2 regions of the Thermus tengchongensis genome follow, and region 2 is predicted to be linked to the other one. Evidence: riboswitches for the same ligand, from Rfam matches in the RefSeq annotation. Region 2 holds a riboswitch; the other holds the start of a gene.
The links. Region 2 has a riboswitch for thiamine pyrophosphate ahead of thiE (thiamine phosphate synthase). Riboswitches for the same ligand answer to the same signal wherever they lie in the genome.
Positions count from the first base shown of each region.

Region 1: another riboswitch for thiamine pyrophosphate. It lies ahead of L1087_RS10255 (thiamine ABC transporter substrate-binding protein); the one in region 2 lies ahead of thiE (thiamine phosphate synthase).

Region 1 covers NZ_JAKEDU010000009.1:20,532-35,615, reverse strand. Annotated here, with positions in the region: gene L1087_RS10290 (nucleotidyltransferase domain-containing protein) at 1-12, opposite strand, end outside; gene L1087_RS10285 (RNA-binding protein) at 38-676, shown strand; gene rpoB (DNA-directed RNA polymerase subunit beta) at 862-4,221, shown strand; gene rpoC (DNA-directed RNA polymerase subunit beta') at 4,248-8,825, shown strand; gene L1087_RS10270 (fuculose-1-phosphate aldolase) at 8,905-9,483, shown strand; gene L1087_RS10265 (hypothetical protein) at 9,480-9,719, shown strand; gene L1087_RS10260 (alpha/beta fold hydrolase) at 9,689-10,543, shown strand; TPP riboswitch at 10,585-10,678, shown strand; gene L1087_RS10255 (thiamine ABC transporter substrate-binding protein) at 10,712-11,746, shown strand; gene L1087_RS10250 (ABC transporter permease) at 11,818-13,299, shown strand; gene L1087_RS10245 (DNA-formamidopyrimidine glycosylase) at 13,323-14,117, opposite strand; gene L1087_RS10240 (DCC1-like thiol-disulfide oxidoreductase family protein) at 14,110-14,421, opposite strand; gene L1087_RS10235 (acyl-CoA thioesterase) at 14,405-14,782, opposite strand; gene L1087_RS10230 (4a-hydroxytetrahydrobiopterin dehydratase) at 14,795-15,034, opposite strand.
Region 2 covers NZ_JAKEDU010000007.1:90,996-106,079, reverse strand. Annotated here, with positions in the region: gene L1087_RS09495 (cobyric acid synthase) at 1-245, opposite strand, end outside; gene L1087_RS09490 (pyridoxal phosphate-dependent aminotransferase) at 516-1,508, opposite strand; gene L1087_RS09485 (hypothetical protein) at 1,973-2,107, opposite strand; gene L1087_RS09480 (alkaline phosphatase) at 2,426-3,931, opposite strand; gene L1087_RS09475 (protoglobin domain-containing protein) at 4,054-4,653, shown strand; gene L1087_RS09470 (cobyrinate a,c-diamide synthase) at 4,658-5,986, shown strand; gene L1087_RS09465 (LLM class flavin-dependent oxidoreductase) at 6,016-7,047, shown strand; gene sat (sulfate adenylyltransferase) at 7,162-8,214, opposite strand; gene cobA (uroporphyrinogen-III C-methyltransferase) at 8,215-8,937, opposite strand; gene L1087_RS09450 (sulfite exporter TauE/SafE family protein) at 8,930-9,670, opposite strand; gene L1087_RS09445 (phosphoadenylyl-sulfate reductase) at 9,674-10,342, opposite strand; gene L1087_RS09440 (precorrin-2 dehydrogenase/sirohydrochlorin ferrochelatase family protein) at 10,330-10,980, opposite strand; gene L1087_RS09435 (uroporphyrinogen-III synthase) at 10,977-11,735, opposite strand; gene L1087_RS09430 (nitrite/sulfite reductase) at 11,748-13,478, opposite strand; TPP riboswitch at 13,602-13,711, shown strand; gene thiE (thiamine phosphate synthase) at 13,806-14,426, shown strand; gene thiS (sulfur carrier protein ThiS) at 14,413-14,607, shown strand; gene L1087_RS09415 (thiazole synthase) at 14,608-15,084, shown strand, end outside.

The sequences.
Region 1 (15,084 bases), on a different contig from region 2:
AAGCCTTTCCACCCTCCTTAGGGTATCATCTTTCCTCGTGGCGGACCTCTCCTCCTACCTCAAACGGGCCCGGGGCGGGCGGGTGGTGCAGACCGGCTTCCTGGACCTCGAGGCCCAGGCCCTCCTGGAGGAGGCGGCTCGGGCCGAGGGGCTTAGGGTGGCCTTCTTCGGCGGCTTCCCCCTGGCGGAGCGGAAGGTGGCCGTCCTCTACCCGGCGGAGATCCCCTTCGTGCATGACCCCGTGGAGGTGGTTTTCCTGGAGAAGGAGCCCCCGGACCTGGGGGAGGCCATGGGGGACCTCGAGGCGTGGGAGGGGGGCTTTCTGGTAGCCCTTCTGCCTCAAGGGAAGAAGGCCCTCCAGGAGGCGGGCTTTGCCCTCCTGCCCCCGCCGGAAGGGGCTTTGAAGGCCAAGAGCGAGCGGGTCCGCACCCTGGTGGTGCCCTCCTTAAGGGTGGATGCGGTGGGGGCCAAGGGCTTTGGGGTCTCCCGCACCTACTTCGCCCAGGGGGTGAGGGCGGGGAAGGTGCGGCTCAAGGGCCGGCCCGCCTCCCCCAAGGACGAGATGGCCCCGGGGGACACCCTCTTGGCGGAGGGCCTGGGGAGTCTGAGGCTTCTAGAGGTGCTTGGCGAAACGAGGCGGGGCAACTATAAAATCAGGGTGGAGGTGGAGCGCTAGCGGCCAAAAGGAGCGGGGTCGGCACGTTCGGCTTGACGGGACTTGGGGAGGTCCTTTAGGCTAAGGTTTGTGCTCTTTGGTCGGGCCAAGGGAGCACGGTAAGAGCCAGCCGCCGCGGGACGCCACGTCCCGCGGAAGAACCCTGTTAGCTTACCTCGGGCGGCCCGCTTTCCCAGAGGTGACGCATGGAGATTAAGCGGTTCGGTCGCATCCGAGAGGTCATTCCCCTTCCCCCTTTGACGGAAATCCAGGTGGAGTCCTACAAGAGGGCCCTTCAGGCCGATGTTCCCCCAGATAAGCGGGAGGACGTGGGCATCCAGGCGGCCTTCAAGGAGACCTTCCCCGTGGAGGAGGGGGACAAGGGCAAGGGCGGTATGGTCCTGGACTTCCTGGAGTACCGCATCGGGGAGCCCCCCTTCTCCCAGGACGAGTGCCGGGAGAAGGACCTCACCTACCAGGCCCCCCTCTATGCCCGCCTCCAGCTCATCCACAAGGACACGGGCCTCATCAAGGAGGATGAGGTCTTCCTGGGCCACATCCCCCTCATGACCGAGGACGGCTCCTTCATCATCAACGGGGCCGACCGGGTGATCGTTTCCCAGATCCACCGCTCCCCGGGGGTCTACTTCACCCCGGACCCCGCCCGTCCCGGGCGTTACGTGGCCAGCATCATCCCCTTGCCCAAGCGGGGACCCTGGATCGACCTGGAGGTGGAGCAGAACGGCACCGTCTCCATGAAGGTCAACAAGCGCAAGTTCCCCCTCATCCTCCTCCTCCGGGTCCTGGGTTACGACGCTGAGACCCTGAACCGGGAGCTTGGGGCCTACGGGGAGCTTTTGGGGGGCCTTCTGGACGAGGCGGTGCTCTCCATGCGCCCGGAGGAGGCCTTGGTGCGCCTCTTCACCCTGCTCCGTCCCGGGGACCCTCCCAAGAAGGACAAGGCCTTGGCCTACCTCTTTGGCCTTTTGGCCGACCCAAGGCGGTATGACCTGGGGGAGGCGGGGCGGTACAAAGCGGAGGAAAAGCTGGGCGTGCGCCTTTCCGGTCGCACCCTGGCGCGCTTTGAGGACGGGGAGTTCAAGGACGAGATCTTCCTCCCCACCCTGCGCTACCTCTTCGCCCTCACCGCCGGGGTGCCGGGCCACGAGGTGGACGACATCGACCACCTGGGCAACCGCCGCATCCGCACCGTGGGGGAGCTCATGGCCGACCAGTTCCGGGTGGGCCTAAGCCGCCTGGCCCGCGGGGTGCGGGAGAGGATGGTGATGGGCTCCGCCGATACCCTTACCCCGGCCAAGCTGGTGAACAACCGGCCCCTCGAGGCGGCCATCCGGGAGTTCTTCAGCCGTAGCCAGCTCTCCCAGTTCAAGGACGAGACCAACCCCCTTTCCTCCTTGCGCCACAAAAGGCGCATCTCCGCCCTGGGTCCTGGGGGCCTCACCCGGGAGCGGGCGGGATTTGACGTGCGGGACGTGCACCGCACCCACTACGGGCGCATCTGCCCGGTGGAAACCCCGGAAGGCGCCAACATCGGCCTCATCACCTCCTTGGCCGCCTACGCCCGGGTGGACGGGCTGGGCTTCATCCGCACCCCCTACCGCCGGGTGAAGAACGGGGTGGTCACCGACGAGGTGGTCTACATGACCGCCACCGAGGAGGACCGGTACACCATCGCCCAGGCCAACACCCCCCTCGAGGGGAACCGCATCGCCACCGACCGGGTGGTGGCAAGGCGCCGGGGGGAGCCGGTGATCGTGGGCCCGGAGGAGGTGGAGTTCATGGACGTCTCCCCCAAGCAGGTCTTCTCCGTGAACACCAACCTCATTCCCTTCCTGGAGCACGACGACGCCAACCGGGCCCTCATGGGTTCCAACATGCAGACCCAGGCGGTGCCCCTCATTCGGGCCCAGGCCCCGGTGGTGATGACGGGCCTCGAGGAGCGGGTGGTGCGGGACTCCCTGGCCGCGGTCTACGCGGAGGAGGACGGGGAGGTGGTGGCGGTGGATGGCCGCCGCATCGCCGTGCGCTACGAGGATGGCCGCTTGGTGGAGTACACCTTGCGTCGCTTCGTGCGCTCCAACCAGGGTACCGCCCTGGACCAGCGTCCCCGGGTGACCGTGGGCCAGAGGGTGAAGAGGGGGGATCTCTTGGCGGATGGCCCGGCCTCCGAAGGGGGCTTTTTGGCCCTGGGGCAGAACGTCCTGGTGGCCATCATGCCCTTTGACGGCTACAACTTCGAGGACGCCATCGTCATCAGCGAGGAGCTTCTAAAGCGGGACTTCTACACCTCCATCCACATCGAGCGCTACGAGATCGAGGCCCGGGACACCAAGCTGGGCCCGGAGCGGATCACCCGGGACATCCCCCACCTCTCCGAGGCGGCCCTGAGGGACCTGGACGAGGAGGGGGTGGTGCGCATCGGGGCCGAGGTGAAGCCCGGGGATATCCTGGTGGGCCGCACCAGCTTCAAGGGGGAGCAGGAGCCCTCCCCGGAGGAGAGGCTTCTGCGCTCCATCTTCGGGGATAAGGCCCGGGATGTGAAGGACACCTCCTTGCGGGTTCCCCCGGGCGAGGGGGGCATCGTGGTGGGTACCCTGCGCCTGCGCCGGGGGGACCCCGGGGTGGAGCTGAAGCCCGGGGTGCGGGAGGTGGTGCGGGTTTACGTGGCGCAAAAGCGCAAGCTCCAGGTGGGGGATAAGCTGGCCAACCGCCACGGGAACAAGGGGGTGGTGGCCAAGATCCTCCCGGTGGAGGACATGCCCCATCTGCCGGACGGCACCCCCGTGGACATCATCCTGAACCCCCTGGGTGTGCCCAGCCGTATGAACCTGGGCCAGATCCTGGAAACCCATCTGGGCCTGGCGGGCTTCTTCCTGGGCCAGCGCTACATCTCCCCGGTCTTCGACGGGGCCACGGAGCCCGAGATCAAGGCCCTTTTGGCCGAGGCCTTCGACCTTTACTTCGGCAAGCGGAAGGAGGAGGGCTTCGGGGTGGACAAGAGGGAGCTGGAGGTCCTGGCCCGGGCGGAGAAGCTGGGCCTGGTGACCCCCGGCAAAAGCCCGGAGGAGCAGCTTAAGGAGCTTTTCCTCCAGGGCAAGGTGGTCCTTTACGACGGCCGCTCCGGCGAGCCCATCGAGGGCCCCATCGTGGTGGGGCAGATGTTCATCATGAAGCTCTACCACATGGTGGAGGACAAGATGCACGCCCGCTCCACCGGCCCCTACTCCCTGATCACCCAGCAACCCTTGGGCGGCAAGGCCCAGTTCGGCGGCCAACGCTTCGGGGAGATGGAGGTGTGGGCCCTCGAGGCCTACGGGGCCGCCCACACCTTGCAGGAGATGCTCACCCTGAAGTCCGACGACATCGAGGGCCGCAACGCCGCCTACGAGGCCATCATCAAGGGGGAGGACGTGCCCGAACCCAGCGTGCCCGAGTCCTTCCGGGTGCTGGTGAAGGAGCTTCAGGCCTTGGCCTTGGACGTGCAGACCCTGGACGAGCGGGACAACCCCGTGGACATCTTTGAGGGATTGGCGTCCAAGCGGTAGCGCTTGCTGAAAAAGCTGGAGGAAGAATGAAAAAGGAAGTCCGCAAGGTCCGCATCGCCCTGGCCTCCCCGGAGAAGATCCGCTCCTGGAGCTACGGGGAGGTGGAGAAGCCCGAGACCATCAACTACCGCACCCTGAAGCCGGAGCGGGATGGGCTTTTTGACGAGCGCATCTTCGGCCCCACCAAGGACTACGAGTGCGCCTGCGGGAAGTACAAGCGGCAGCGCTTTGAGGGCAAGGTGTGTGAGCGCTGCGGGGTGGAGGTCACCAAGAGCATCGTGCGCCGCTACCGAATGGGGCATATCGAGCTGGCCACCCCGGCGGCCCACATCTGGTTCGTGAAGGATGTGCCCTCCAAGATCGGCACCCTCCTGGACTTGTCCGCCACCGAGCTGGAGCAGGTCCTCTACTTCAGCAAGTACATCGTCCTGGACCCCAAGGGGGCGGTGCTGAACGGGGTACCGGTGGAAAAGGGCCAGCTCCTCACCGACGAGGAGTACCGGGAGCTCCGCTACGGCAAGCAGGAGACCTACCCCCTGCCCCAGGGGGTGGATGCCCTGGTCAAGGACGGGGAGGAGGTGGTGAAGGGGCAGGAGCTGGCTCCCGGGGTAGTGAGCCGCATGGATGGGGTGGCCCTCTACCGCTTCCCCCGGCGGGTGCGGATCGACTACCTGCGCAAGGAGCGGGCGGGCCTCCGCCTTCCCCTCTCCGCCTGGGTGGAGAGGGAAGGCTATAGGCCGGGAGAGATCCTGGGGGAACTCCCCGAGCCCTACCTTTTCCGGTCGGAGGAGGAGGGGGTGGTGGAGCTCAAGGAGCTCGAGGAGGGCCACCTCCTCACCCTCCTTAAGGACGATGAGCCCGTGGCCCGCTACTTCCTGCCCGTGGGGTTGACCCCCTTGGTGGTCCACGGGGAGGTAGTGGAAAAGGGCCAGCCTCTGGCCGAGGGGCGGGGCCTTCTGCGCATGCCCCGCCACATGACCGCCAAGGAGGTGGAGGCGGAGGAGGAAGGGGACACCGTCTACCTCACCTTCTTCTTAGAGTGGACGGAGCCCAAGGACTATGCGGTGGCCCCCCACATGAACGTGGTGGTGCCGGAAGGGGCCCACGTCCAAGCGGGGGAAAAGGTGGTGGCGGCCATCGACCCCGAGGAGGAGGTGATCGCCGAGGCCGAGGGGATCGTCCACCTGCACGAGCCCGCCAGCATCGTGGTGATGAAAGCCCGCCTCTACCCCTTTGAGGAGGACGTGGAGGTAACCACCGGGGACCGGGTGGCCCCAGGGGATGCCCTGGCCGACGGGGGCAGGGTCAAGAGCGAGATCTACGGCCGGGTGGAGGTGGACCTGGTCCGGAACGTGGTGCGGGTGGTGGAGTCCTACGACATCGACGCCCGCATGGGGGCGGAGGCCATCCAGGTCTTGTTGAAGGAGCTGGACCTGGAGAAGCTGGAGGCCGAGCTCCTGGAGGAGATGAAGCACCCCTCCCGGGCCCGGCGGGCCAAGGCCAGGAAGCGCCTCGAGGTGGTGCGGGCCTTCCTGGACTCCGGCAACCGCCCGGAGTGGATGATCCTCGAGGCGGTGCCCGTGCTCCCCCCGGACCTCCGCCCCATGGTGCAGGTGGACGGGGGGCGCTTCGCCACCAGCGACCTCAACGACCTCTACCGCCGCCTCATCAACCGCAACAACCGCTTGAAGAAGCTTTTGGCCCAGGGGGCTCCCGAGATCATCATCCGCAACGAGAAGCGCATGCTCCAGGAGGCGGTGGATGCGGTGATCGACAACGGCCGCCGCGGCTCCCCCGTCACCAACCCGGGCTCCGAACGGCCCCTTAGGAGCCTCACCGACATCCTCTCCGGCAAGCAGGGCCGCTTCCGCCAGAACCTCTTGGGCAAGCGGGTGGACTACTCGGGCCGGAGCGTGATCGTGGTGGGGCCCCAGCTCAAGCTCCACCAGTGCGGCCTGCCCAAGCGCATGGCCCTGGAGCTCTTCAAGCCCTTCCTCCTCAAGAAGATGGAGGAGAAGGGCATCGCCCCCAACGTGAAGGCGGCCCGCAGGATGCTGGAAAGGCAGCGGGACATCAAGGACGAGGTGTGGGATGCCCTGGAGGAGGTCATCCACGGCAAGGTGGTCCTCTTAAACCGCGCCCCCACCCTGCACCGCCTGGGCATCCAGGCCTTCCAGCCGGTTTTGGTGGAAGGGCAGTCCATCCAGCTCCACCCCCTGGTCTGCGAGGCCTTCAACGCCGACTTCGACGGGGACCAGATGGCGGTGCACGTGCCCCTCTCCTCCTTCGCCCAGGCGGAGGCCCGCATCCAGATGCTCTCCGCCCACAACCTCCTCTCCCCGGCCTCCGGGGAGCCCCTAGCCAAGCCCAGCCGGGACATCATCCTGGGGCTTTACTACATCACCCAGGTGCGCCGGGAGAAGAAGGGGGCAGGCCGGGAGTTCGCCACGCCCGAAGAGGCCCTGGCCGCCCACGAGCGGGGCGAGGTGGCCCTGAACGCCCCCATCCGGGTGGCGGGGAAGGAGACCAGCGTGGGCCGGCTCAAGTTCGTCTTCGCCAACCCCGACGAGGCCCTTTTGGCCGTGGCCCATGGGTACCTGGACCTCCAGGACGTGGTCACGGTGCGCTACCTGGGCCGGCGCTTGGAGACCAGCCCAGGCCGGGTCCTCTTCGCCCGCATCGTGGGCGAAGCGGTGGGGGATGAGCGGGTGGCCCAGGAGCTTCTGCAGATGGACGTCCCCCAGGAGAAGAACTCCCTGAAGGACCTGGTCTACCAGTCCTTCCTGCGCCTGGGGATTGAGAAGACCGCAAGGCTCCTGGACGCCCTCAAGTACTACGGCTTCACCCTCTCCACCACCAGCGGGATCACCATCGGCATCGACGACGCCGTCATCCCCCCCGAGAAGCAGAGGTACCTGGAGGAGGCCGACAAGAAGCTTAGGCAGATCGAGCAGGCCTACGAGATGGGCTTCCTCACCGACCGGGAGCGCTACGACCAGGTGATCCAGCTCTGGACCGAGACCACGGAGAAGGTCACCCAGGCGGTCTTTAAGAACTTCGAGGAGAACTACCCCTTCAACCCCCTTTACGTGATGGCCCAGTCCGGGGCCCGGGGTAACCCCCAGCAGATCCGCCAGCTCTGCGGCATGCGGGGCCTCATGCAAAAGCCCTCGGGGGAGACCTTCGAGGTGCCGGTGCGCTCCTCCTTCCGGGAGGGCCTCACCGTGCTGGAGTACTTCATCTCCAGCCACGGGGCCCGGAAGGGTGGGGCGGACACCGCCCTCCGCACCGCCGACTCCGGCTACCTTACCCGGAAGCTGGTGGACGTGGCCCACGAGATCGTGGTGCGGGAGGCGGACTGCGGCACCACCAACTTCATCTCCGTCCCCCTCTTCCAGCCCGACGAGGTGACCCGCACCCTGCGCCTCAGGAAGCGCTCGGACATCGAGTCCGGGCTTTATGGCCGGGTGCTGGCCCGGGAGGTGGAGGTCTTGGGCCAGCGCCTGGAGGAAGGGCGCTACCTGACCCTCGAGGACGTGGGGCTCATCATCAAGGCGGCGGAGGCCGGGGAGATCAAGGAGGTGCCCGTGCGTAGCCCCCTCACCTGCCAGACCCGCTACGGGGTGTGCCAGAAGTGCTACGGCTACGACCTATCCATGGCCCGGCCGGTGTCCATCGGGGAAGCGGTGGGGGTGGTGGCGGCGGAGTCCATCGGCGAGCCCGGCACCCAGCTCACCATGCGCACCTTCCACACGGGTGGCGTGGCGGTGGGTACCGACATCACCCAGGGTCTGCCCCGGGTGATCGAGCTCTTTGAGGCCCGCAGGCCCAAGGCCAAGGCGGTCATCTCCGAGATCGACGGGGTGGTGCGCATTGAGGAAACCGAGGAGAAGCTTTCCGTCTTCGTGGAATCCGAGGGCTTCTCCAAGGAGTACAAGCTTCCCAAGGATGCCCGCCTGGTGGTGAAGGATGGGGATTACGTGGAGGCAGGCCAGCCTTTGACCCGCGGGGCCGTGGACCCCCACCAGCTTTTGGAGGCCAAGGGCCCCGAGGCGGTGGAACGCTACCTGGTGGACGAGATCCAGAAGGTCTACCGGGCCCAGGGGGTGAAGCTCCACGACAAGCACATCGAGATCGTGGTGCGGCAGATGCTCAAGTACGTGGAGGTCACCGACCCCGGGGATAGCCGTCTGCTGGAGGGCCAGGTCCTGGAGCGGTGGGACGTGGAGGCCTTGAACGAGCGGCTCATCGCCGAGGGCAAGACCCCGGTGGCCTGGAAGCCCCTCCTCATGGGGGTCACCAAGAGCGCCCTCTCCACCAAGAGCTGGCTTTCCGCCGCCAGCTTCCAGAACACCACCCACGTGCTCACCGAGGCGGCCATCGCCGGCAAGAAGGACGAGCTCATCGGCCTCAAGGAGAACGTCATCCTGGGCCGCCTGATCCCTGCGGGGACCGGAAACGACTTCGTGCGCTTTACCCAGGTGGTGGACAAGAAGACCCTCAAGGCCATTGAGGAAGCCAGGAAGGAGGCGGTGGAGGCCAAGGAGAAGGAGCCTGCCCTCCGCCGCCCTGGCCGCCGCGAGCAGCCTGGGAAGCAGGCCTAAGGCCACCCCACCCTGGCTATGCCAGGGTGGGGGCTCCTAAGCGTCGCCCCCAGAAGGGCTTTTGCACCATAATAGGCCCATGCTGGCGCGGATCTACACCGCCTTTCGCCAGGTGGGGGAGGACCTCTTCCACCAGCGCCTCATCTCCGCCACCGCGGGCAACTTTTCCGTGCGCACCAAGGAGGGCTTTCTCATCACCCGAAGCGGGGTGCAGAAGGCCCGCCTGACCCCCGAGGACCTGGTGGAGGTGCCCCTGGAGGGCCCCTTCCCTGAAGGGGCCAGCGTGGAGAGCGTGATCCACCGGGAGGTCTACCGGAAGACCCCGGCCCGGGCCATCGTCCACGCCCACCCCCGGGTAGCGGTGGCCCTTTCCCTGCACCTGGACCGGATCGTTCCCCTGGACCTCGAGGGCCAGTACTACCTAAAGGAGGTGCCGGTGCTCTCCCCAAGGACCGTTTCCGCCACGGAGGAGGCGGCCTTGGCTGTGGCTGAGGCCCTGAGGGAGCACCGGGTTTGCCTCCTAAGGGGCCACGGGGCCTTCGCCATCGGCCTCAAGGAGCGCCTAGAGGAGGCCCTCCTCGAGGCCTACAGCCTCCTCACCACCTTGGAGGAGAGTGCGGAGATCCTCTTTTACCACCGCCTTTGGGGGAAGGGATGAGGGTGCTTTTCGTGGAGGGGAAGGAGAAGGAGGTCCTTTTGCGCTTGGCCTGGGAACTTCCTCATCCCTTTTGGCTTCTTGAGGGGGAAGGGGTGTGGCTCCTGGAGGTGTTCGGCGCCGGGGAGGAGGCCATCGCCAAGGCCCAGGCCCTGCCCGGGGTTAAGGTTTGGGCCTTTACCCTTCAGGATGGGGTAGTCTATAGGGGATGCGGGAAGAAATCGGCTACATCCCCGTAGGGGAAGCGGAGCTCTACGTGGAGGACGTGGGGGACGAGCATGCCCCGGCCCTCCTGGTCCTCCACGGGGGGCCTGGGGGCAACGCCTACGCCCTCAGGGAGGGGCTTCAGGACTACCTGGAGGGCTTTCGGGTCATCTACTTCGACCAGCGGGGTTCGGGGCGGAGCCTGGAGCTTCCCCAGGACCCCAGGCTTTTTACCATAGATGCCCTGGTGGGGGATACCGTGGCCCTGGCCGAGGCCTTGGGACTGGATCAGTTTCATCTTCTGGCCCACGGCTTTGGGGCCCTGGTGGCCCTGGAGCTCCTCCGCCGCTACCCGGAGGCCCTGGGGGCGGTCCTCCTTTCCCCCTGGGTGAGCTTCCCCTGGCTTTCCGCAAGGCTTGCGGAGGCGGCGGGGCTGGAGCCCTTGGCCGACCCCGAGGCGAACCTGAGGGCGGCCTTGGAGAAGGCGGAGCCCAAGCTCCTCTTCGACCGCCTCATGTTTCCCACCCCCCATGGCCGCCTGGAGTACGAGTGGGTGGCGGAGGGCTCCGGCATCCTGGGGCCGGATACCCCTGCCTGGGGCTTCCTGCGCAACGGCCTTTGGCGGCTGGACTACACCCCCTACCTTTCCCCCAGCTCCAAGCAGGTGGCGGTGGTGGTGGGGGAGCAGGACGGCACCAGCTACCCCTACGCGGAGGAGGTGGCGGGGCGCCTCAAAGCCCCCATCCGGGTGATCCCTGGGGCTGGGCACTACCCCTGGATCGACCAACCGGAGGCTTTTGGCGAGGCCTTCCGCGAGAGCCTCGAGGGCCTGCTGGCTCCCTCTCCTTGGAGGGTGTGAAAGACCGCCCTTCCAGGGCCGGGAAGGGTGGGGTAAACTCAGGGCGTCACCGGGGGTGTCCCGTTAGGGGCTGAGAGATACCCTTGGAACCTGATCCGGGTAATGCCGGCGTAGGGAAGGTGACGGAAAGCCGAAGACTTTCCGAAACCCCGGTGGCAGGGGGTTTTTATGTTGCGACTGCTGGCGGCTTTGGTGTTCTTGGCCCTTGGTTGGGCCCAGGAGATCACGGTCCTCACCCACTCCAGCTTCTCCCTGGATAAGGGGCTCATCGCCCGGTTTGAGCGGGAAACCGGCCTGAAGCTCCGCTTCCTCAAGGGAGGGGACGCGGGGGAGACCCTGAACCGGGCCATCCTCACCAAGGGGGCTCCTATTGCCGACGTGATCTACGGCTTTGACAACACCTTCCTCTCCCGGGCCCTCGAGGCGGACATCCTCCTCCCCTACCGTAGCCCTGAGATCCAGAACCTGAAGGCCACCTTGCTCCTGGACCCCAGCTTTCGCGCCCTTCCCGTGGACTACGGCTGGGTGAGCCTGAACTACGACCGGGCCCACTTCAAGGACCGCTCTTTGCCCAAGGCGCCCGCCGACCTCGCCCGGCCCGAGTACGCCCGGCTCCTGGTGGTGCAAAACCCCGCCACCAGCTCCCCGGGCCTGGCCTTCCTCATGGCCACGGTGGCCCGCTTCGGGGAGGACGGGTACCTGGACTTCTGGGCCAAGCTCCGGGATGGGGGCGTGCGGGTGGCCAAGGGCTGGAGCGAGGCCTACTACACCCACTTCACCCTCTACAAGGGGGATCGGCCCCTGGTGGTCTCCTACACCACGAGCCCCGCCGCCGAGGTCTACTATTCCGAGGGCAAGTACCAGGAACCCCCCACGGGGAACCTCTTCCCCGAGCTGGCCTTCTTCCAGGTGGAGTTCGTGGGGATCCTGAAGGGGACCAAGAACCTGGAAGGAGCCAAGAAGGTGGTGGACTGGCTCCTCTCCAAGCCCGTGCAGGAGAACATCCCCACGGAGATGTGGATGTACCCGGCCCGCCGGGATGCCAAGCTCCCCGAGGTCTTCCGCTTCGCCCCCGAGCCCGTGGGGAGCGTGCGCTTGGACCCCAAGGTCATGGCCCAGAACCGGGAGCGCTGGATCGCGGAGTGGACCCAGGTGGTGCTCCAGGGGCAAAGCCCCGAGGCGGTGCGCCGGGGGCGGCGGTGATACCGCCCCACCTTGACCAAGCCAGGGTGGGGGCCCCGGCGAAGGGGCGTGGGGAAGGGGTGTAGGAGGGCGTGGCCAGGCTTGCAGGGCTCCTCGTTCTCTCCTTCTTAGGCCTGGCCCTCTTCTATCCCCTCTCCCGCATCCTGGCCCTGGGGGTGGGGGAGGGGTTTGCCAAGGCCCTGGCAAACCCCTATTACTGGGAACGCTACCTCTGGAGCCTGGAGTATGGGCTCCTTTCTGCCTTCTTCACCCTCTCCTTAGCCCTTCCCCTGGCCTTTCTCTTCCGCAGGCGCTTTCCCCTGCGGGAGGCCTTTTTGGCCCTTTCCACCTTGCCCTTTGTCCTCCCTACCCCCGTGGTGGCCCTGGGGTTCATGGCCCTTCTCGGACCCAGGGGGGTTTTGGGGGTGGACCTTTACGGCACCCGGGCGCTCCTTTTCCTGGCTGCGGTCTTCTATAACCTGGGGCTTGCCCTTCGCATCCTTCTGCCCGTGGCCGTGCGCCTGGAGGGCCCCATGCGGGCCGCGCGGGTCTTGGGGGCTACCCCCTTTCGCGCCTTCCTCCGGGTGGGGCTTCCCCTCCTCCTGCCGGCCTTGGCCTCGGCGGGGCTTCTGGTCTTCCTTTACGCTTTCTCTGCCTTCGGGGTGCCCCTCCTCCTGGGAGGGCCCAGGTACGCCACCCTCGAGGTGGAGGTCTACACCCTCCTGGCCTACCGCCTGGCCTTCCCCGAGGCCAGCGCCCTCATGCTCCTGGAGATCCTCACCCTGGGCCTGGCCGTCCTCCTGTACCTGCGGTTCCGCCCTTACCCTCTGCCTCCGGGGGAGCTCTTGCCCGCCTCCTGGGCCTGGACCGCGGGGCTTGCCATCTTTTTCCTCCTTCTCTTCGCCCCCCTAGGGGCCCTCTTCCTCCAGGCCGACCCCAGGGCCTTGGCCTCCGCCTGGGCCTCGGAGGACTTCACCCCCCTTTCCCTGGCCTTGGGGAACAGCCTCCGCTTTACCCTCCTGGCCCTCCTCCTGGCCCTGCCCCTGGGGGTGGCCTACGCGGTGGCCGCCCGGGGGAGCCGCCTTCTGGACCTTCTGGGCCTTTTCCCCCTCCTGGTGAGCCCGGTGGCGGTGGGCCTGGGCTACTTGCTGGCCTACCCCGCCTGGCGGGGCTCCTTGCCCCTGCTCCTCGCCGCCTACGCCCTCTTGGCCTACCCGCTTCTGGCCCGGGCCCTGCTTCCGGCCCTAAGGAGCCTTTCCCCAAACCTCCTTCAGGCTGCCCGGGTCCTGGGGGCCACCCCCCTTAGGGCCTTCTTGCGGGTGGAGATCCCCTTGGTCTTTCCCGCCCTGCAATCCGGGCTTGCCCTGGCCCTGGCCGTCATTCTGGGGGAGTTTGGGGCCACCCTGGTGCTCTGGCGCCCGGAGTGGACCACCCTGACCCTGGCCATCTACGAGCGCCTGGGGAGGCCGGGAGAGGCCCCCTTTAAGGAGGCCTTGGCCCTGGCCGCCCTGCTGGCTCTTCTTTCTGGCCTCCTCTTCTACCTCCTGGACCGGGGCCGGGGCCGGTGGGGCTAATGCGCCCCCCGCGGGGGGAGGGCTCAGGTCTGGCACCGGGGGCAGAAGTGGGTGCCCCTTCCTGCCACCACCGCCCGGGCCACGGGGGTGCCGCACCGGGGGCAGGGGAGGCCCTGGCGCCCGTAGACCGCATGGCGCGCTTGGAAGCTCCCTGGAAGGCCGTCGGGCTGCTGGTAGGTGCGGTCGGAAAGGGTGCTTCCCCCTAAGGCCACGGCCTCGCCCAAGACCTCCCTCAGGGCCTGAAAGAGCCTTTGGGCCTCCTCTGGGTTCACCTCCCTCCCCCGGCGGAAGGGGGAGAGGCGGGCCCTAAAGAGGGCCTCGTCGGCGTAGATGTTCCCCACCCCGGCGGCCAGGCGCTGGTCCAGGAGGAGGCCCTTGAGGGGCTTGGCGCTTCTCCTTAGGCCCTCCCAGAACTCCGGGAAGCGGAAGGCCTCGGAGAGGGGCTCGGGGCCCAGGCGGGAGAGGAGGGGGATTTCCCGGTAGTCCCCCCTCTCCACCACCCAGATGCGCCCAAAGCGCCGGGGGTCGTGGAAGAAGACCGCTCCTTGGTCCAGGCGGAAGGCCACCCGGGTGTGGGGGGTTGGCTCCAGGCGAAACCCCCCGGTCATGCCCAGGTGGACCACCATCTCCAGGCCTCCGGAGAGGGGGAAGAGGAGGAACTTGCCTCGGCGCAGGAGGCCTTCCACCCTCCTGCCCAGGGCCTTTTCCGTGTGGCGGTAGCGCCTTAGGTCCCCGTGGCGGATCTCCAGGAAGCGCCGCCCGAGGAGGAGGGCCTCGAGGCGCCGCCTTGTGGTCTCCACCTCGGGCAGCTCAGGCACGGGGCCTCCTCGCCGCCAGGGCCTGGTAGAGCTTTGGCCCCAGGCCGAAGGCTAGGCCCAGGAGGAGGAGGGGGTAGAGGGGCCAAAGGAGGGGTAGCCTCCGGGCCAGGGCCAGGAGGGCCCGGTAGCCCCGGTGGACCCTCTTTCCTTCCAGGACGTGGAGCTCCTTAAGGAGGGCTTCCCGGTCCAGGCCCTGGGCCTCCTGCAGGGGCTCCACCTGGAGGGTCCCCCGCAGGTCCAAGCCCTTCAGGGCCCGGCCCAAGGCCCGGCAGTAGGGGCAGGAAGCGTCAATCAGCACCCGCATGCTCGTCCACCGGTACGGGCTGGCCCCGCTCGTTCACCGCCACGTAGGTGAGTTCCCCCTTGGTGGCCAGGACCCGGCCGTTTTCCTGGCCGAAGCGCTCCTTGTAGACCTCCACCTCCACGGTCAAGGAGGTGCGCCCCACCCGTACCACCTTGGCCACCACCTCCAGGAGGTCCCCGGTGCGGATGGGCACCTTGAACTCCACGCTGCTCACCGCCACGGTGACCACGGGCTTCTTGGCCCTGCGGGCGGCGGCGTAGGAGCCCACCTTGTCCATGAGGCCCAGCACGAAGCCGCCGAAGGCGGCGCCCAGGGGGTTGGTGTGCTCGGGGAAGACGAGCTCTAAGGTGCGTGCCTCCATACCTCTCCCAGGCTACCCCAGGAGCAGGTCGGTGAGGCGGGCCATCTCCCGGTCCTTCTCGGTGATGCCCCCCTGGCTGTGGGTCCACCACTCCACCGTGACCCGCCCCCACTCCACGGTGAGGCGGGGGTGGTGGTTTTCCCTTTCGGCCAGCTCCCCCACCTTTTGGGCGAAGGCCAGGGCCTCCAGGAAGTTCTTGAAGCGGAAGGTCTTGACCAAGCGCTCGGGGTTCTGGTGCACCTCCCAGTCCATGCCCCAAGGGTAAGGCAAAGGCCCGGACCCTAAAGGGTCCGGGCTTCCTT
Region 2 (15,084 bases):
ATGGGCTTTAGGAGGATGGGGTTCATGCGGGGCTCGGGGGGGACGCCCGCCGCCAGGGCCTGGAGCCACTGGGCGCTGGCCATCTCCCCTCCCGCCACCACCCGGGCGTGGTTGGACATGTTCTGGGCCTTGAAGGGGGCTACCCGGAGGCCCAGGCGCTTGAAGTGGCGGAGAAGGCCTGCGGTAAGGAGGCTTTTCCCTACCCCGCTCCCCGTGCCCCAGACTGCAAGCGCCTTGGCCCTCATTGCGCTCCCGGACTCCCGTTGCCAGGGCCTGCCCTATCCCGCCCGAGGACCAAGCAAGGCTCCAAGGGCTCCCGGTCCAAGGGTTGGCGGGCATCGGGGCTGAAGGGGTAAGGCGCTTTCCACGGCCGCAACGTCCTCTTGGGGCAAGGGGCTAAGTACCCCGTCGTGGCTTGCGCCACCACGGGGGCCCCAAAGAGGCCATAAGCACGCTGCTTTGGCTTTGGTCGGTGGGGCAGCCTTTGCGTGCGGCTACTTAGGTCCGTCATCCCCTCAGTGTACCCGGGCCAAGACCTCCTTTAGGGCTTGCAAAAGGGCCTGAATGGCCTCCTCCCTTTGGGCGGAGAGCCTGAGCCATTCCCCGAGGCCAAAGCTGGTGGCGTCCCGCACCCGGATGCCCTGTTCCCGGAGGGCCTTGGCCACTTCCGTGGCCTTTCCCACCCGCACCAGGAGGAAGTTGGCAGGGCTTTCCCGCACCTCGAGGCCCATCCTCCTAAGCCCCTGGGCCAGGAGGCGCCTCAGGCGGTGGAGCTCCTTCCGGGTTTCCGCCAACCAGGACTCGGCCTCGGGGTCCAGATGCCCCTCCAAAAGCCCCTCACCGTACACGGAAACCGGCCAGGAGGGGGCCAGGTTCTGGAAGTGGCTGAGGTCCAAGGGAGCCACCAGGTACCCGGCCCGCACCCCCGTGAGGCCGTGGGCCTTGTTTGGGCTGAAGAGGAGCCAGGCCTCCCGGGGCAGGGGAGGGGGGTTTTCCAGCAGGGGGTAGTAGGCCAGGTCCAGGACCAAGGCTCCACCTGCCCTCTGCGCGGCCTCCTCCAGAAAGGGGTACACCTCCCCCGTGGGGTTGTTGGGGAGGCAGAGGAAGGCCAAGGAGCTCCTGGGCAACAGCCTGAGGAATGCCTCCGGGGTCTCCGCCTCCCAAAGGGGCAGGTCCAGGGCCCTGGCGGCCCGGGCGTACTCGCTGAAGGTGGGCTTAAGGAGAAGAATGGGGCCCCGCAGGTAGTTCCAGCGGGCCAGGCGGTGGATGAGCTCGCTGGTGCCCGTGCCCACCGCCACCTGCTCCGGCTGGACCCCGTGGGCCTCGGCCAGGAGGCGGCGCAGGCGGCGGTAGAGGGGGTCAGGGTAGCGGCTTGGGTCCTTGGCCCGGATGTACCGAAGGACCACGGGGTTAGGCCCTAGGGCGTTGGCGTTGGTGGAGAAATCGTAGAGGGGTTCGGGGCCATCGTCGGGCCCTCCATGGATGGGTTTCAAGATGTCGTCCAGCATAACCCCATGTTAGGGGGGGGTTCCTGGGGGCATCTTAGATGGGGCAACGATCTCGGGATAGGAAAAGGCGCTGGCTTGGGAATGGTGGACCCAGGTCCCTGGCCCCCCGCCGCGGGAATGGGTGCCTGGCGTTAAGCGATGGGCGGTGCGGATGGAGGTTTGGGCTAGCCAGCCCCCGGGGCTCACCTGAACCCGGCGGTGACCTTGGCCCTGGCGGCTTTTGGCCTCTATCCCTGGTGCGGGGCTTGTCGCCCAAGGGATGCCCAGTGACCCGGTCAAGGAGGGAGGCGAAGGCATAGGGGCCGCTGCTTTCCCTGTGAGCATGGCTTCCTCCCTAACCGTCTTCTCCACCGATGAGATTACCCACGGCCTTGGGTCTGCGGGTCTTCAGACCGTAGTCCGGGTTTACCCATAGGCGGCTTGGGAACAGGTGGCGGAGGTACCCCTCGAGGCGGGGGTTGGATCTATTCCACCGAGGCCCCCAAGGGGGAGTGGACATCAAAGGCACCGGGACCTATCTTCAGGGAAAGTTCGGCAAGGGCCTGCAGGAAATCCGGGTCCTGCCTGGCCCCCTCGAGGCTCACCATGTCCGGGTCCATGGTCTTCAGGAAGGGCCTTGATGCGGCGTAGTCTAGCGTAGCGGAGGTGGAGGCGCACCTGTATGGTTGAGGCTTGGGTCAACGGCGCCTGCGCCCTTGGGGAGGCTTGGGGAAAGGGGTGGGAAGGCCCAAATGGGTTTTGGATGCCCCACAGGGCACTTAAGCACCCGCACGCAAAGGTTGCCCCATCGCATCGGCCAAAGCCAAAGTGGCGTGCTCATGGCCTCTTTGGGGCCCCCGCCGTGGCGCAAGCCATGGCGGGGTACTTAAGCCGCCCCCTCAGGGGCGGCCCGAAAGGAAGGAGGGTCTGCCAAGCCCTTAGGCCCAGACGTCCTCGGGGTGGCGCATGCCCACGGGCCGGGACTTCAGGATCTCCAGGGCCTCCTCCTCGCTCATCACCGGGTTCTGGTAGCGGATCCCCAAAGCCTCCCCCATGAGCCGGAAGACGTGGGTGTTGTCCACCAGGCCCAGGTTCAGGAAGCGCAGCCCCTGCCCGTACAGGGCCAGCATCACCGGGCTCGCCGTGTGCTGCCCAGAGCTCCAGCCGATGTTGGGCCGTTCGGGCTTCTGGGCGTTCTTCTGCACCATGGCCCAGGACATGGTGTTGGCCGGCTGGATGCTGTACCGCACGGCGTCGGGCAGGTAGACCCGCTTGGTGATGGCCTCCACCACCATCTGCGCCTCCTGGTCCGTGATGGCCACCCCCTTCATGGCCCGGTAGGCCTCCTTCACCTGGCCCGCGTCGGGGTTCGTGCCCAAGACCCGGCCCATGTGCTCGAAGCTGGCCTTCTGCCCCTCCAGGAGGTCGATGCCTGCAGAGCTCTCCAGGTAGCTCCGGCCCGTCCCGTACAGGGCCCCCACCCCGGTGGCGTGGTCCGCGGCCAGGAGGAGGAGGGTGTCGGGGTTGCGGTCCACGAAGGCAGTGAGGGCCTCCAAGGCCTCGTCCGCCGCCAGCACGTCCCACAGGGTGGCCGCGGGGTCGTTGAGGTGGTTGCTGTGGTCGATGCGCCCTGCCTCCACCTGGAGGACAAAGCCGTTCCGGTGGGCCGCCAGCCGGGGCAGGGCCGCCTGGACCATCTCCTTGAGGCTCGGCACCCTCACCCCCTGGAAGCGGCGGTCCACCTCGTAGGGCACGTGGCTGTCGGAAAACACCCCAAGGAGCTTGGAGGCGTTGCTCCGCGCCAGCTCCTCCGGGGTCTTCACCACCCCGTAGCCCGCCTGGGCAAAGGCAGCGTACATGTCCTTTTTGTCCTGCCGCCTCTCCGGGTTGAAGAAGCGGTCCCCGCCTCCCAGGTAAACCTCCGCCCCGAAGGCCAAGTACTGTTCGGCGATCTGGGCCTCGGCGTTGCGGTCGGGGTTGGAGACCACGAAGCTGGCCGGGGTGGCGTGGGTGACGGTGGTGGTGGTCACCAGGCCCACCGCCTTCCCCATCTCCTTGGCGGCGGCGAAGAAGGGCTTGAGGGGGGTGCCGTCCGCGTGCACCGCCAGGCCCCCGTTCACCGTCTTCACCCCGCAGGACATGGCGTTGCCCGCGGCGCTGGACTCGGTGACGTAGCTGGTGAGGCTGTAGGTGTTCATGAGGCCGTTGGGGTAGCGGGCGAGGAGCCTCTCCAGGGCCAGCGCCCGCCCTAAGCGCCTCCTGGCGTAGGCCTGTGCGATGGCATAGTCCTCCCACGAGAAACCGTCGTAGACGAAGACGATCAGGTTCCGGTAGCGCCTGCCAAGGCTGGGTACGTTCTGGGGAGCGCCCTGGGCACCTCCCTTGGGGAGAAGGGCCAGGGCACCGGCGGCCAGACTGCCTTTTAGGATATCCCTCCGCTTCATCGCGCACCTCCGAAGGTAGGCTAGGTGCCCATTGTCATCCCCGGGTCAGGGCCTTGGGGTCCTGGGGGGTGCGCCTCGGGGAGGATGCACAGAGGTCTAGGGGAACGGCTAACATGGTACCCATGACCGACAAAAGCCTCGGCCGCTTCTACGCTCTGGCCCAGGAGTTCTGGTCCCAGCTTCCTCCCCAGGCCCGCTTCCGCCCCCTGGAGGATGCCAGGATCTTCGCCCGGCACCGGGAGGCCATGAAGGCCTGGGTGGACAGCCTGGTTCAGGGTTTCTACGACACCCTCTTCGCCCACCCCGCCACCCGGGCCGTCTTCCGGGAAGGGGAGAGGCCCGCCCGGGAAAAGACCCTGAGGGACTGGTACCTGCGCACGGTGGAGGGTCCCTTCAACGGCCAGTACTTCGCCTGGCAGACCCTGGTGGGCCTGGTGCATGTGCGCCGGGGGGTCACCAACGCCATGATGGCCGCCATGTGGAACTGGGTGGTGGAAACCGCAAGCCGCCTGGCCCGGGAACACCTCCCCAAGGATGAGGCCCAGGCCCTGGCGGATGCCTGGCGGAGGCTGGGCTTCACCGTCATGGCCTTGATCTCCGAAAGCTACCTCCACGCCTACCTCGAGGCCCTGGCCCAGGCGGAAGGGATGGAGGTGGGGGCGTTCCTCAGGCGGGCCCAGCAGGAGGCGGCCCGCCTCCTCAGAAGCCTCTCCCCCGGCTAAGGCCATGCGGCGGATTCCCCGGCTGGTCCTGGCCGCCCCCCATTCGGGGGCGGGGAAGACCACCCTCGCCCTGGCCCTCCTCCTGGCCCTTGGGGAACGGGGCCTTAGGGTGCAGCCCTTCAAGGTGGGGCCGGACTACGTGGACCCCACCCACCTCGAGGCGGCCTCCGGGCGAAGGGTCTACAACCTGGATGGTTTTTTCCTGGATCAAGAGGGCCTCCTCTCCCTCTTCCAGCACGGGGCCCGGGGGGCGGACCTGGCCCTGGTGGAGGGGGTGATGGGCCTGTTTGACGGCAAGGACCCCCTGGGCCGGGTGGGCTCCACCGCCCAGGTGGCCAGGCTCCTCGAGGCCCCCGTGGCCTTGGTGGTGGATGCCTCCGGCATGGCGGGCTCCATCGCTCCCCTGGTGCAGGGCTTCCGAAGCTTTGACCCTGGGGTCCAGGTGGTGGGGGTCTTCGCCAACCGGGTGGGTTCGGAGCGGCATGCGGCCCTTCTCCAGGAGGCGCTGGCCCAGGTGGGCCTGCCCCTTCTGGGTTGGCTTCCCCAAGATCCCACCCTGGAAATCCCGGAGCGCCATTTGGGTTTGGTGCTGGCCGGGGAGGTGCGCCCACCCCTGGCCGCCCTGCGCCAGGCCTTCCGGGTGGACTTAGATGGGGTCTTGCGCCTGGCCCAGGCCGCTTCCCCCTTGTCCGAGGCCCCCCCTTTCCTGCCGGAAAGGCGCCCCCCTCGGGTCCGGGTGGCCTACGCCTGGGACCAGGCCTTCCGCTTCTACTACCCCGAGGCCTTGGAGCTCCTGGAGGCTTTGGGGGCGGAGCTCATCCCCTTTAGCCCCTTGGAGGACGAAGCCCTCCCCGAGGCCCAGGCCCTCCTCCTGGGGGGCGGCTACCCGGAGCTCTTCGCCCGGGAACTCTCGGCAAACCGGGCCATGCGGGAGGCCGTGCGCCTCTTCCCAGGCCCCGTGGTGGCCGAGTGCGGGGGGTACATGTACCTCTCCCAAGGGCTTTGGGCCGGAGAGGACTTCTTCCCCATGGTGGGCCTGGTACCCGGGGAGGCCCGCATGGCGGAAAGGCCTGTCCTAGGCTATCGGGAGGTGGAAGCCCTGAGGGATAACCCCCTGGCCCGAAGGGGGGAGGCCTTCAAAGGGCACGAGTTCCACTACGCCCGGATGGGGTCCTCCCCCAGCCCCGCCTGGCGGCGGGTGGGGGGAGAGGAGGTGGAGGGGTACACGGACGGTCGGATCCTGGCCAGCTTCGTCCACCTCTACCTGCCCGCCCGGAGGGTGGGGGTGGAGCGCTTCCTGGCCCTGGCGGAAAGTGCGCCCGAGAACTTTTAAAAACAAAGCGCTTTGCTAACTTAAGCCACATGGAGATTGGCCTCTACACCTTCGGCGAGCGCACCCTGGACCCCGAGCTCGGCCGTCCCCCCACCCCCCAGGAGCGGCTGGAGCGGCTTTTGCAGGAGGCGGAGCTGGCGGACCAGGCGGGGCTTGCGGTCTATGCCGTGGGGGAGCACCACCGGGAGGAGTATGTGGTTTCGGCTCCGGCGGTGGTCCTCGCCGCCTTGGCCGCCCGCACCCGGAGGATCCGCCTGGCCAGCGCCGTGGTGGTCCTGGGCTCCGAGGACCCCATCCGGGTCTTCCAGCAGTTCGCCACCCTGGACCTCCTCTCGGGGGGGCGGGCGGAGCTTTGGGTGGGGCGGGGTTCTTTCACCGAGTCCTTCCCCCTCTTCGGCTACCGCCTTGAGGACTACGAGGCCCTCTTCGAGGAGAAGCTTGCCCTCCTCCTCAAGCTTCGCCGGGGGGAGCGGGTGGACTGGCCCGGAGGACGGTTCACCCGGCCCATCCCCGGCCTCGGGGTCTACCCCCGGCCCCTGCAGGACCCCCTGCCCGTCTGGGTGGCCGCGGGGGGCACCCCGGAGTCGGCGGTGCGGGCGGGGCGGCTGGGCCTGCCCCTGGTCCTGGCCATCATCGGGGGGGATCCCCGGCGGTTCGTGCCCTTCGCCCAGCTCTACCGGGAGACGGCCCGGGCCCACGGCCACACCCCGCGCCTGGCCCTGGCGGCCCACGGCTTCCTGGCGGAGGACGACGGGGAGGCCCTGCGCCTGGCCACCCCCGCCTTCTTGCAGGTGATGAACCGCATCGGCCGGGAGCGGGGCTGGCGGCCCCTGGCCCCCGACCACTTCGCCCGCTCCCGGGGTCTGGGAGGGGCGGACTTCATCGGCGACCCCGAGCGGGTGGCGGAGAAGGCCCTCTACTGGCAAGAGCTCTTCCAGCCCGAAAGGCTTCTCCTGCAGCTCACCGTGGGCACCCTGCCCCACCGCAAGGTGCTCCGGGCCATCGAACTTTTGGGGGCGGAGGTGCTTCCCCGGGTGCAAAAGGCCCTGGCCCCCTCCTAGGGGCTCGCGCGGCCAGCGGGGAGAGGGCATCGGCGGGGGGCCTTGGCCTTCCCGCGGCTTCGCGCCCCAGATGGGAACCCTGGGGGCATATCCTGGCCTGAGAAGGGTGGGACGCTACCGGACCCCTTCCCGCAGGATGGGCACGAGCTCGGGGCGCACCAGCTCGGGGGGCGGGGCCCGGCCCTCCCGCAAGAGGGCCCGCACCTGGGTCATGCTGACGCTTAGCCGCTTCTCCCGGTGCCCCTCGGGGCAGGTCTTTTCCGAGGCCATCCCCCCGCAGAGGGGGCAGAAGAAGACCGCTCCCACGCGCAGGACCTCTATGCCCAGAGGCGGGAGCTGGTCGAAGATGCGGTGGGCGGCGTAGGGGTCGTAGAAATCCCCCACCCCCGCGTGGTCCCGGCCCACCAAGAAGTGGGTGGCCCCGAAGTTCCTGCGCACCAGGGCGTGGAAGACTGCTTCCTTGGGACCCGCGTAACGCATGGGGGTGGCGAGGCCGAAGAGGACCACCCGGTCCTGGGGTAAGAATCCCTCGATGAGGGCTTGGTAAGCCTTCACGATGACCTCGGTGGGGAAGTCGTCCTCCTTTTTGGCCCCCAGGATGGGGTGGACCAGAACCCCGTCGGCCATCTCCAACCCCAGGCGGATTAGGTACTCGTGGGCCCGGTGGGGGGCGTTGCGGGTCTGGAAGGCCACCACCTTCCGCCAGCCCCGCTCCTGGAAGAACCCCCGCACCTCCTCCGGGGTCTTTTCCAGAGGCCCTCGAGGCCGCCACCTGAGGACCTCCACCCTGCCCCCCAGGGCATAGGGCCCTTTGGCCAAGAGCCTCCGCACCCCGGGGTGGGCGGGGCTTTCCGTGCCGAAGACGGCCCGGGCCAGGGCCTCGAGGTCCAGGGCGTAGGCTTCCTCCACCTGGAGCAGGGCCACCTTTTCCCCCCGGTGGACCAAGACCACCTGGTCCCCCCGGCCCACCCGGGGTTTCTCCGGGAGCTGGAGCAGGATGGGGATCGTCCATACCTCTCCCGAGGGCAGGCGCATGGCCTCCGCCACCGAGAGGGCCTCTTCCCGGGTCATGAACCCCCGCAGGGGGTGGAAGGCCCCTGTGGCCAGGTTCTCCAAGTCCAGCCGCTCGTCCTCGCCGATCTCCACCTGGGGTAGGGCGTCCGTCATCTAGACCTCCGCGGCCAACCTCTCCAACCTGTTCCCCGTCGTGCCAAAGGCCCGCACCACCTCCCCCACCACCCAGACCGCTGGAGGGCAGACCTGCACCTCGCCCTCCGCCACCGCCCCCAGGGTGGTCCGCACCCGCCGCTCCTTGGGGGTGGTGGCCCGTTCCACGAAGAGGGCGGGCTCCTCCGGCCTCCTCCCCAGCCGGATCAGCTCCTTGGCCAACCAGGTCCGCCGCTTTACCCCCATGAGGACCACCAGGGTGGGAACCTGGGCAAAGGGCTTAAGGTCCGGGTAGCCCCCTCCTTCCAAGACCCCCGAGACCACGGCGAACCCCGGGCTCAGGCCCCGATGGGTGAGGGGAAGCCCCAAGGCGAGGGGGCTCGTCACCCCGGGGACCACCTCCACAGGGATGCCGTGGGCCAGGAGGAAGAGGAGCTCCTCCCCGCCCCGGCCGAAGACGAAGGGATCCCCCCCCTTGAGGCGCACCACGAAGGGGTAGGCGCGGGCGTAGGCAAGGAGGAGGCGGTGGATCTCCTCCTGCTTGACGCTTTCTCCCTCTTCCTTCCCCACGTAGACCTTCCTCCCCGGGGCCAGGGAGAGGATCCTCTCGTCCACCAGCCGGTCGTGGAGGACCACCGGGGCTTCCCTTAGAAGCTGGTAGGCCTTGAGGGTAAGGAGCTCAGGGTCCCCAGGGCCCGCTCCTACCAGGAAGACCTTACCCATGGGCTACCCCCCGGTAGACCAGCTGTACCCCGATGAAGAGAAGCCACAGGTATAGCGCCAACCGTAAAGGCTTCGTGGGTACCCGGGTGGCCAAAAGGGCACCTAGGGCGGCGCCTAGCACCCCACCGACGCTCAGTAGGAGGAGGAGGCTGGGTTCCACCTGGCCGAAGTACAGGTGTACCCCGCCCCCCAGAAGGGCTAGGGCTAGACCGAAGAGGATATCCGTCCCCACCACCCGTTGGGGGGGAAGGCGGGTGGCGTGGAGGAGAAGGAGGGTGCCCAGGGCCCCGGCCCCGGCGGAGGAGAACCCCACCTCGAGGCCAATGCCGAAGCCTCCTAACGGCAAAAGGCGGGGCTTCTCCTGGCTTACCTGGAGACCGCGGAAGGTGCGGTAAAGGCTGAGTCCTGCTGAAAGGGCCACGGTGAGCCCCACCAGGAAGAGAACCATATCCCTGGCCTCCTTGAGGCGGACCAGGAGCAGGCTCCCCAGAAGCACACCAGGAAGTCCTCCCAGAAGAAGAAGGCCGAGGGCCCTTGCCGAGACCTGGCCCCGCCAGAGGTAGACCAGCCCGGCGGGGACCTTTACGAGAAAACCGAACAACAAGGCGGTGCCCACTGCTACCTCCGGAGACAGACCCAGGGCCAGGATGAGAAGGGGCGCAGTCAGGGTACCGGCCCCCACCCCGGTGACCCCGATCGCCAAGGCGATGAGGAAACCCAGGAAAAAGACCATCATCTACCCCTCCTTTCCGTGCAGGTGGATGCCGCACTCCAGCTTGCCCTTGCCCGCCCAGCGGCCGGAGCGGGGGTCCTCGGGGTTCAGGGGCTTTTGCGTGCAGGGGGCGCAGCCGATGGAGAGATAGCCCTCGTCGTAAAGGGGGAGGTGGGGGATTTCCGCCACCGCCAGGTAGGCGAAGACCTCCTTCAGGGTCCAGTCGTAGAGGGGGCTGACCTTGCGCAGGCGGTGGCCGCTGGGAAGGCGGGCCTCCTCCACCGGTTGCAGGCCGGCCCGGGTGGGGGACTGCTCCCGTCTAAGCCCGGTGAACCAGGTGTCGTAGTCCTCGAGGGCCCGGAATAGCGGGTCCACCTTGCGGATCTGGCAGCAACGGGTGGGGTCGGTCTCGTAGAGCTTCCCGTAGAGGCGTTCCTGCTCCTCTCGAGAAAGGCTTGGGGAGAGGTTTACGAGCTGGAAGCCGAGCTTCTCCTTTAGGGCATCCCGGTAGGCGTAGACCTCCGGGAAGTGGTAGCCGGTGTCCAGGAAGAGGACGGGGATTTCGGGTTTTTCCTCCAAGAGGAGATGGAGCACCACCACGTCTTCTGCTTGGAAACTGCACGTGAAGCAGGGTTTTTGGCCTTCCGCTAGGGCGTGCCGGATAAGGGCCTTGGCGCTTGTTACCTTGTCCATGGCTGAACCTCCGCAAGCACTTCCTCCACCTTTTCCTTGGCCCTGGCCAGGCTGGCTTCCGGATCCAGGTCGAGTTCCTCTAAGGCCAAATCCACAAGGCGGTACCAAAGCCGCTTACGCTCTTCGAAGCAGGGGATCTCCGCTATCCGTGGCCTAAGGTGGCGCAGGTAGGCTACAAGTTCCCCGTACTCTGGACCCAAAAGCCGGAGAAAACGCTCCTTTAGGCGCACTGCCAAGGCAGGGGCAGCCCCAGAGGTGGAAAGGGCCACCACCAACTCCCCCCTTCGCACCACGGCGGGGAGGATGGCGGTGGCGTTTTCCGGGTCATCCACCGCCACCAAAAACACCCTTCGCCTTTCCGCCTCTGCCTTTACCTGGGGATGGATCCCCTTGTCTTGGGGATGGCTTACCACCAGGAAGAAGCCCTCGAGGTCCCCTTGCCGATAACCGCGGGGAAGCCAGCGGATCCTTCCCTCCTTGGCCAAGCCCGCCAGATTCCAATGGTCCTCTTGGGCCAGGACGGTGACCTGGGCCTCGGCCTCCAAGAGGGCCTGGAGCTTGGCCCCCGTCTCCGGGCCGCCGGCGATTAGGAGAACCGGCCTGCCCCTCAGGTTCAGCATGAGGGGAAAGTAGGTCATGCCCCCTCCCGGTACAGGCGTAAGAAGCCCTGGAGCATGCTTCCTAGCCGCTCCTGCTCATCCACGTAGAAGGGCTGCACCCCCCACTCCCTTAAGGCATCCGCGGTAACCCGGCCCACGGCCAGAGCCTTTACCTCGTGCTGGAAGGTTCTCCTCAACTCCGAGGGGTTCCGGGCTCCCTCAAACAGGAACTCCACCTGGATGGCGGCTACAAAGGCTACCGCTTGCACCTCTTTGGCCAAAATGGTCTCCTCCAGAAGGCGGATCCCCTCAGGGTCCGGCAGGTGACGGTAAGGCATGAGGGGGAGAACCTCATAGCCCCTGTCCTCCAACGCCTGTTCCAGGAGGGGTAGGGGCTTGCCGTAAAGCTGGAGGGCGGCCACTCCGGGTCCCTGGGGTAGGAGAGGCAAAAGGCTTGGCGTGGTTCCGTCTCCTACCCCATGAGGGGCAAGCCCTAGGTCCCTGAGTACCCGGGCGGCCTTGGTCCCCCGGGCCAAGCGGAGGGCATTCTCCAGGCTCCCCTTCAGGTCTAGTTCCAAAACCCGCCCTCCTTCCAAAAGCTCCCTTACCCCTATCCCGGTGGTGGCCACGAAGAGATCCACCCCTTCTCCCAGCCGCCGGAGATGGTCCTGGTATTCGGGAACGGATACCTTTTCCGTGGCCTGAACAGGGAGAAGGAGGGGCATTAAGCCTAGCTTTGTCGCCAGAGATTTGAACTCTTCCCTCCTTCTGAGACCGGCATAGGCGATGCGCATCCCCAACCTCCCTTACACCGCGCACTCCCCACGGCCTAGCTGCACCCGGAAGGTTTCCCCTTCCGCCCCCAGGTCCTGGTAGTACTCTGGGGCTTCCTCATAGGAAGGAATGGTCTGGAGGTCCTCGAGAAGGGGCTTGAAGGAGGCGGCTCCCACCCGGTCCAAATAAGCCTGGAAACTTTCGCCCTGCTCCCGCTCCTCCTGGTAGCGCTTCAGGATCCTTTCCACCGCCTCAGGAGTGCGCCGGGCAGGAATCCGAGCCACTACCTGGCCAAAACGGGCCTCCCCCTCCCGGGTGCGGCCTCCCAGGAGGAGGACGTAGTGGGGTACCTCTCGTTCCCCCATCCTGCGGCTTGCCCCGTAGAAGCCGATGTCAGCGATGTGGTGCTGGCCGCAGGAGTTGGGGCACCCGGAGATCTTCAGGCTCAAGGAACGCACCCCCGGGTCGTGGACTAAGGGAAGCGAAGAGAGCTGGGCCTCCAGGGCCTGGGCCAGCCCGCGGGAGTGGGTGATGGCCAGGTTGCAGGTGTCGGCCCCGGGGCAGCGGGTGATGTCCAACACGGTGTGGGCGTAGGGGTGGGCCAGGCCCGCCTTAAGGAGGGCCTCGTAAAGCCCCCCTAGGGCCTCTTCCGGCACGAAGCGCAGGAGGAGGTTCTGGCTGATGGCGCTCCTTACCTCGGCGGCGTAGGTCTCGGCGATGTCGGCCAGGGCCCTCAGGCCCTCCGGGGCGATGTCCCCCAAGGGAAGGCGCACCAAAACCGTGTAGAAGCCTTCCTGTTTTTGCCGGAAGAGGTTGGTGCGGCGCCAGTCTTCAAAGCCTGGGGCGAAGCTGAAGGGCTTCCTGGGGGGGGAGGGGAGAGGAGGGAGCGGGGGGTCCTGGGGCGGTTGCCAGGCCCTCAGGTCCTCCCCGTTGGCGGTGAGCTTAACCAGCCGCCTTTCCTCCCGCACCGCCTCCCGGAAGGCGGCGATGCCCCACCGCTTCACCAGGAACTTAAGCCGGGCCTGGGTGAGGACCTTGCGGTTGCCGTAGCGGTCAAAGAGGCGGATGATGGCCAGCATGGTGGGGAGGAGGTCCTCCTCTGGGGTAAAGGGTTCCAAGAGCTCCGCGCTCATGGGAGCGGCTCCCAAGCCCCCGCCCACGTAAAGGCGGAAGCCCCTTTTGCCCCCCTCCACCGCGGCCACCACCCCGATGTCGTGAATGGGGGTATGGGCATGGTCGGTGGCGCACCCCTCAAAGGCAATCTTGAACTTGCGGGGCAGGTTCTGCCCCACGGGGTGGCGGAGGAAGTAGCGGTAGGCGGCCTCGGCGTAGGGAGTCACGTCAAAGGGCTCCTCAGGGGAAACTCCGGCGTACGGGCAGCAGGTGATGGCTCGGATGGAGTGGCCGCAGGCCTCGCGGGTGGTGAGGCCCACCCTGTTTACGGCTCGGAGGACGTGGGGTACGTCCCTTCGGTGCACGTGGTGGAGCTGCACCGCCTGCCGGGTGGTTACGTGGGTCAGCCGGTTTTCTGCATACCGCTCCGCCACGTCTGCCAGAACCCTTAGGGCCTCTGGGCTCACCCGGCCCACGGGGAGCTTGATGCGCACCATGTGGTGCTCGGGCCGTCCCCGGATGCCGTAGATGCCGTTTTTCAGGCGGAAGACGCGGAAGTCCTCCGGGTCTTCCGCCCCCGCCTCGAGGCGGGCGATCATGGCCTCCAGATGCTGGATCTCGGCCTCCACTTCGGCGCTCAGCCCTGCCATCCTGCCTCCTTTCCCCCCGGCCGGGGGTTGCCCGGAATGATATACCATTGAGTCTATGAAAGTCAAGGGTATATTCCCCGTGCCCCGGCCCACTTTTCCAAGCCCCCCACGTGGTATAGTGAGGGGGCAGGCTAGGGGTGCCCCAAGGGAGGGGCTGAGAGCTGGGTTTCTCCCAGCAACCCTTGGAACCTGATCCGGGTAATGCCGGCGGAGGGAAGCCTATGCGGAAGAATCCCCTTACAAACCGACCTCTCCCCAGGCCGCGTGGGCCCTGGATCTCCGCTTGAGGCTTTACCCGTAGGGCACATGCGCTGGGGAGGTGAAAGCTTGCTGGGAAGGCTCTACCTGGTGGTGACCCCGAGGCCCGGTTGGTCCATGGAGGAGGTACTGGATCGGACGGAACGGGCCCTGGCGGGTGGGGCGGAAGTTTTGCAGCTTCGGGCCAAGGACTGGGAGGCCCGGCCTACCCTGGCCCTGGGGGAGAGGATGCTCTCCCTGGCCCGGCGCTACGGGGTGCCCTTCTTCCTCAACGACCGGCCCGACCTGGCGGCCCTTTTGGGAGCGGATGGGGTGCACCTGGGGCAGGGCGACCTCACCCCGGGGGAGGCCCGGCGCTTCTTCGGGGGGATGGTGGGCCGCTCCACCCACGCTCCGGAGCAGGCCCTAAAGGCCCTCGAGGAGGGAGTGGACTACCTCTCCGTGGGCCCGGTCTGGGAGACCCCCACCAAGCCGGGCCGGCCGGCGGCGGGCCTGGATTATGTGCGCTGGGCCCGGGAGAACCTGGGGGAAAGGCCCTGGTACGCCATCGGCGGCATCACCCTGGAGAACCTGGGGGAGGTTTTGGAGGCTGGTGCGCGCCGGGTTGTGGTGGTGCGGGCCATCCTGGACGCGGAGGACCCGGAAAGGGCGGCCAGGGCCTTCAGGGAGCGGCTTTATGGTGTGGCTTAACGGGGAAGCTAAGCCCCTCGAGGGCAAAACGCTGAGGGAGGTTCTGGAGGAGCTGGACGTGGATCTTTCCCGGGTGGCGGTCCTCCTCAACGAGGAGGCCTACCCGGGGCGGGAGCTTCCTCACCACGTCCTGAAGGAAGGGGATGTGGTGGAGGTGGTCACCCTCATGCAAGGAGGCTAGATGGACACCTGGAAGGTAGGGGATGTGGAGCTAAGGAGCCGCCTCATCCTGGGCTCGGGCAAGTTCCGGGACTTCGGGGTAATGCGGGAGGCCATCCAGGCGGCGGGGGCGGAGGTGGTCACCGTGGCCATCCGCCGGGTGGAGGCCAGGATGCCCGGGCACGTGGGGCTTCTGGAGGCCCTGGAGGGGGTGCGGCTTCTTCCCAACACCGCCGGGGCCCGCACCGCGGAGGAGGCCCTGAGGATCGCCCGCCTGGGCCGGGCCCTCACCGGGGAGCGCTGGGTGAAGCTGGAGGTGATCCCCGACCCCACCTACCTCCTCCCCGACCCCGTGGAGACCCTGAAGGCGGCGGAGGCCCTGTTGGCGGAGGGCTTTTTGGTCCTGCCCTACATCGGCCCGGACCTGGTCCTGGCCCGAAGGCTGGCCCAGCTGGGCACGGCCACGGTGATGCCCCTGGCCGCCCCCATCGGCTCCGGC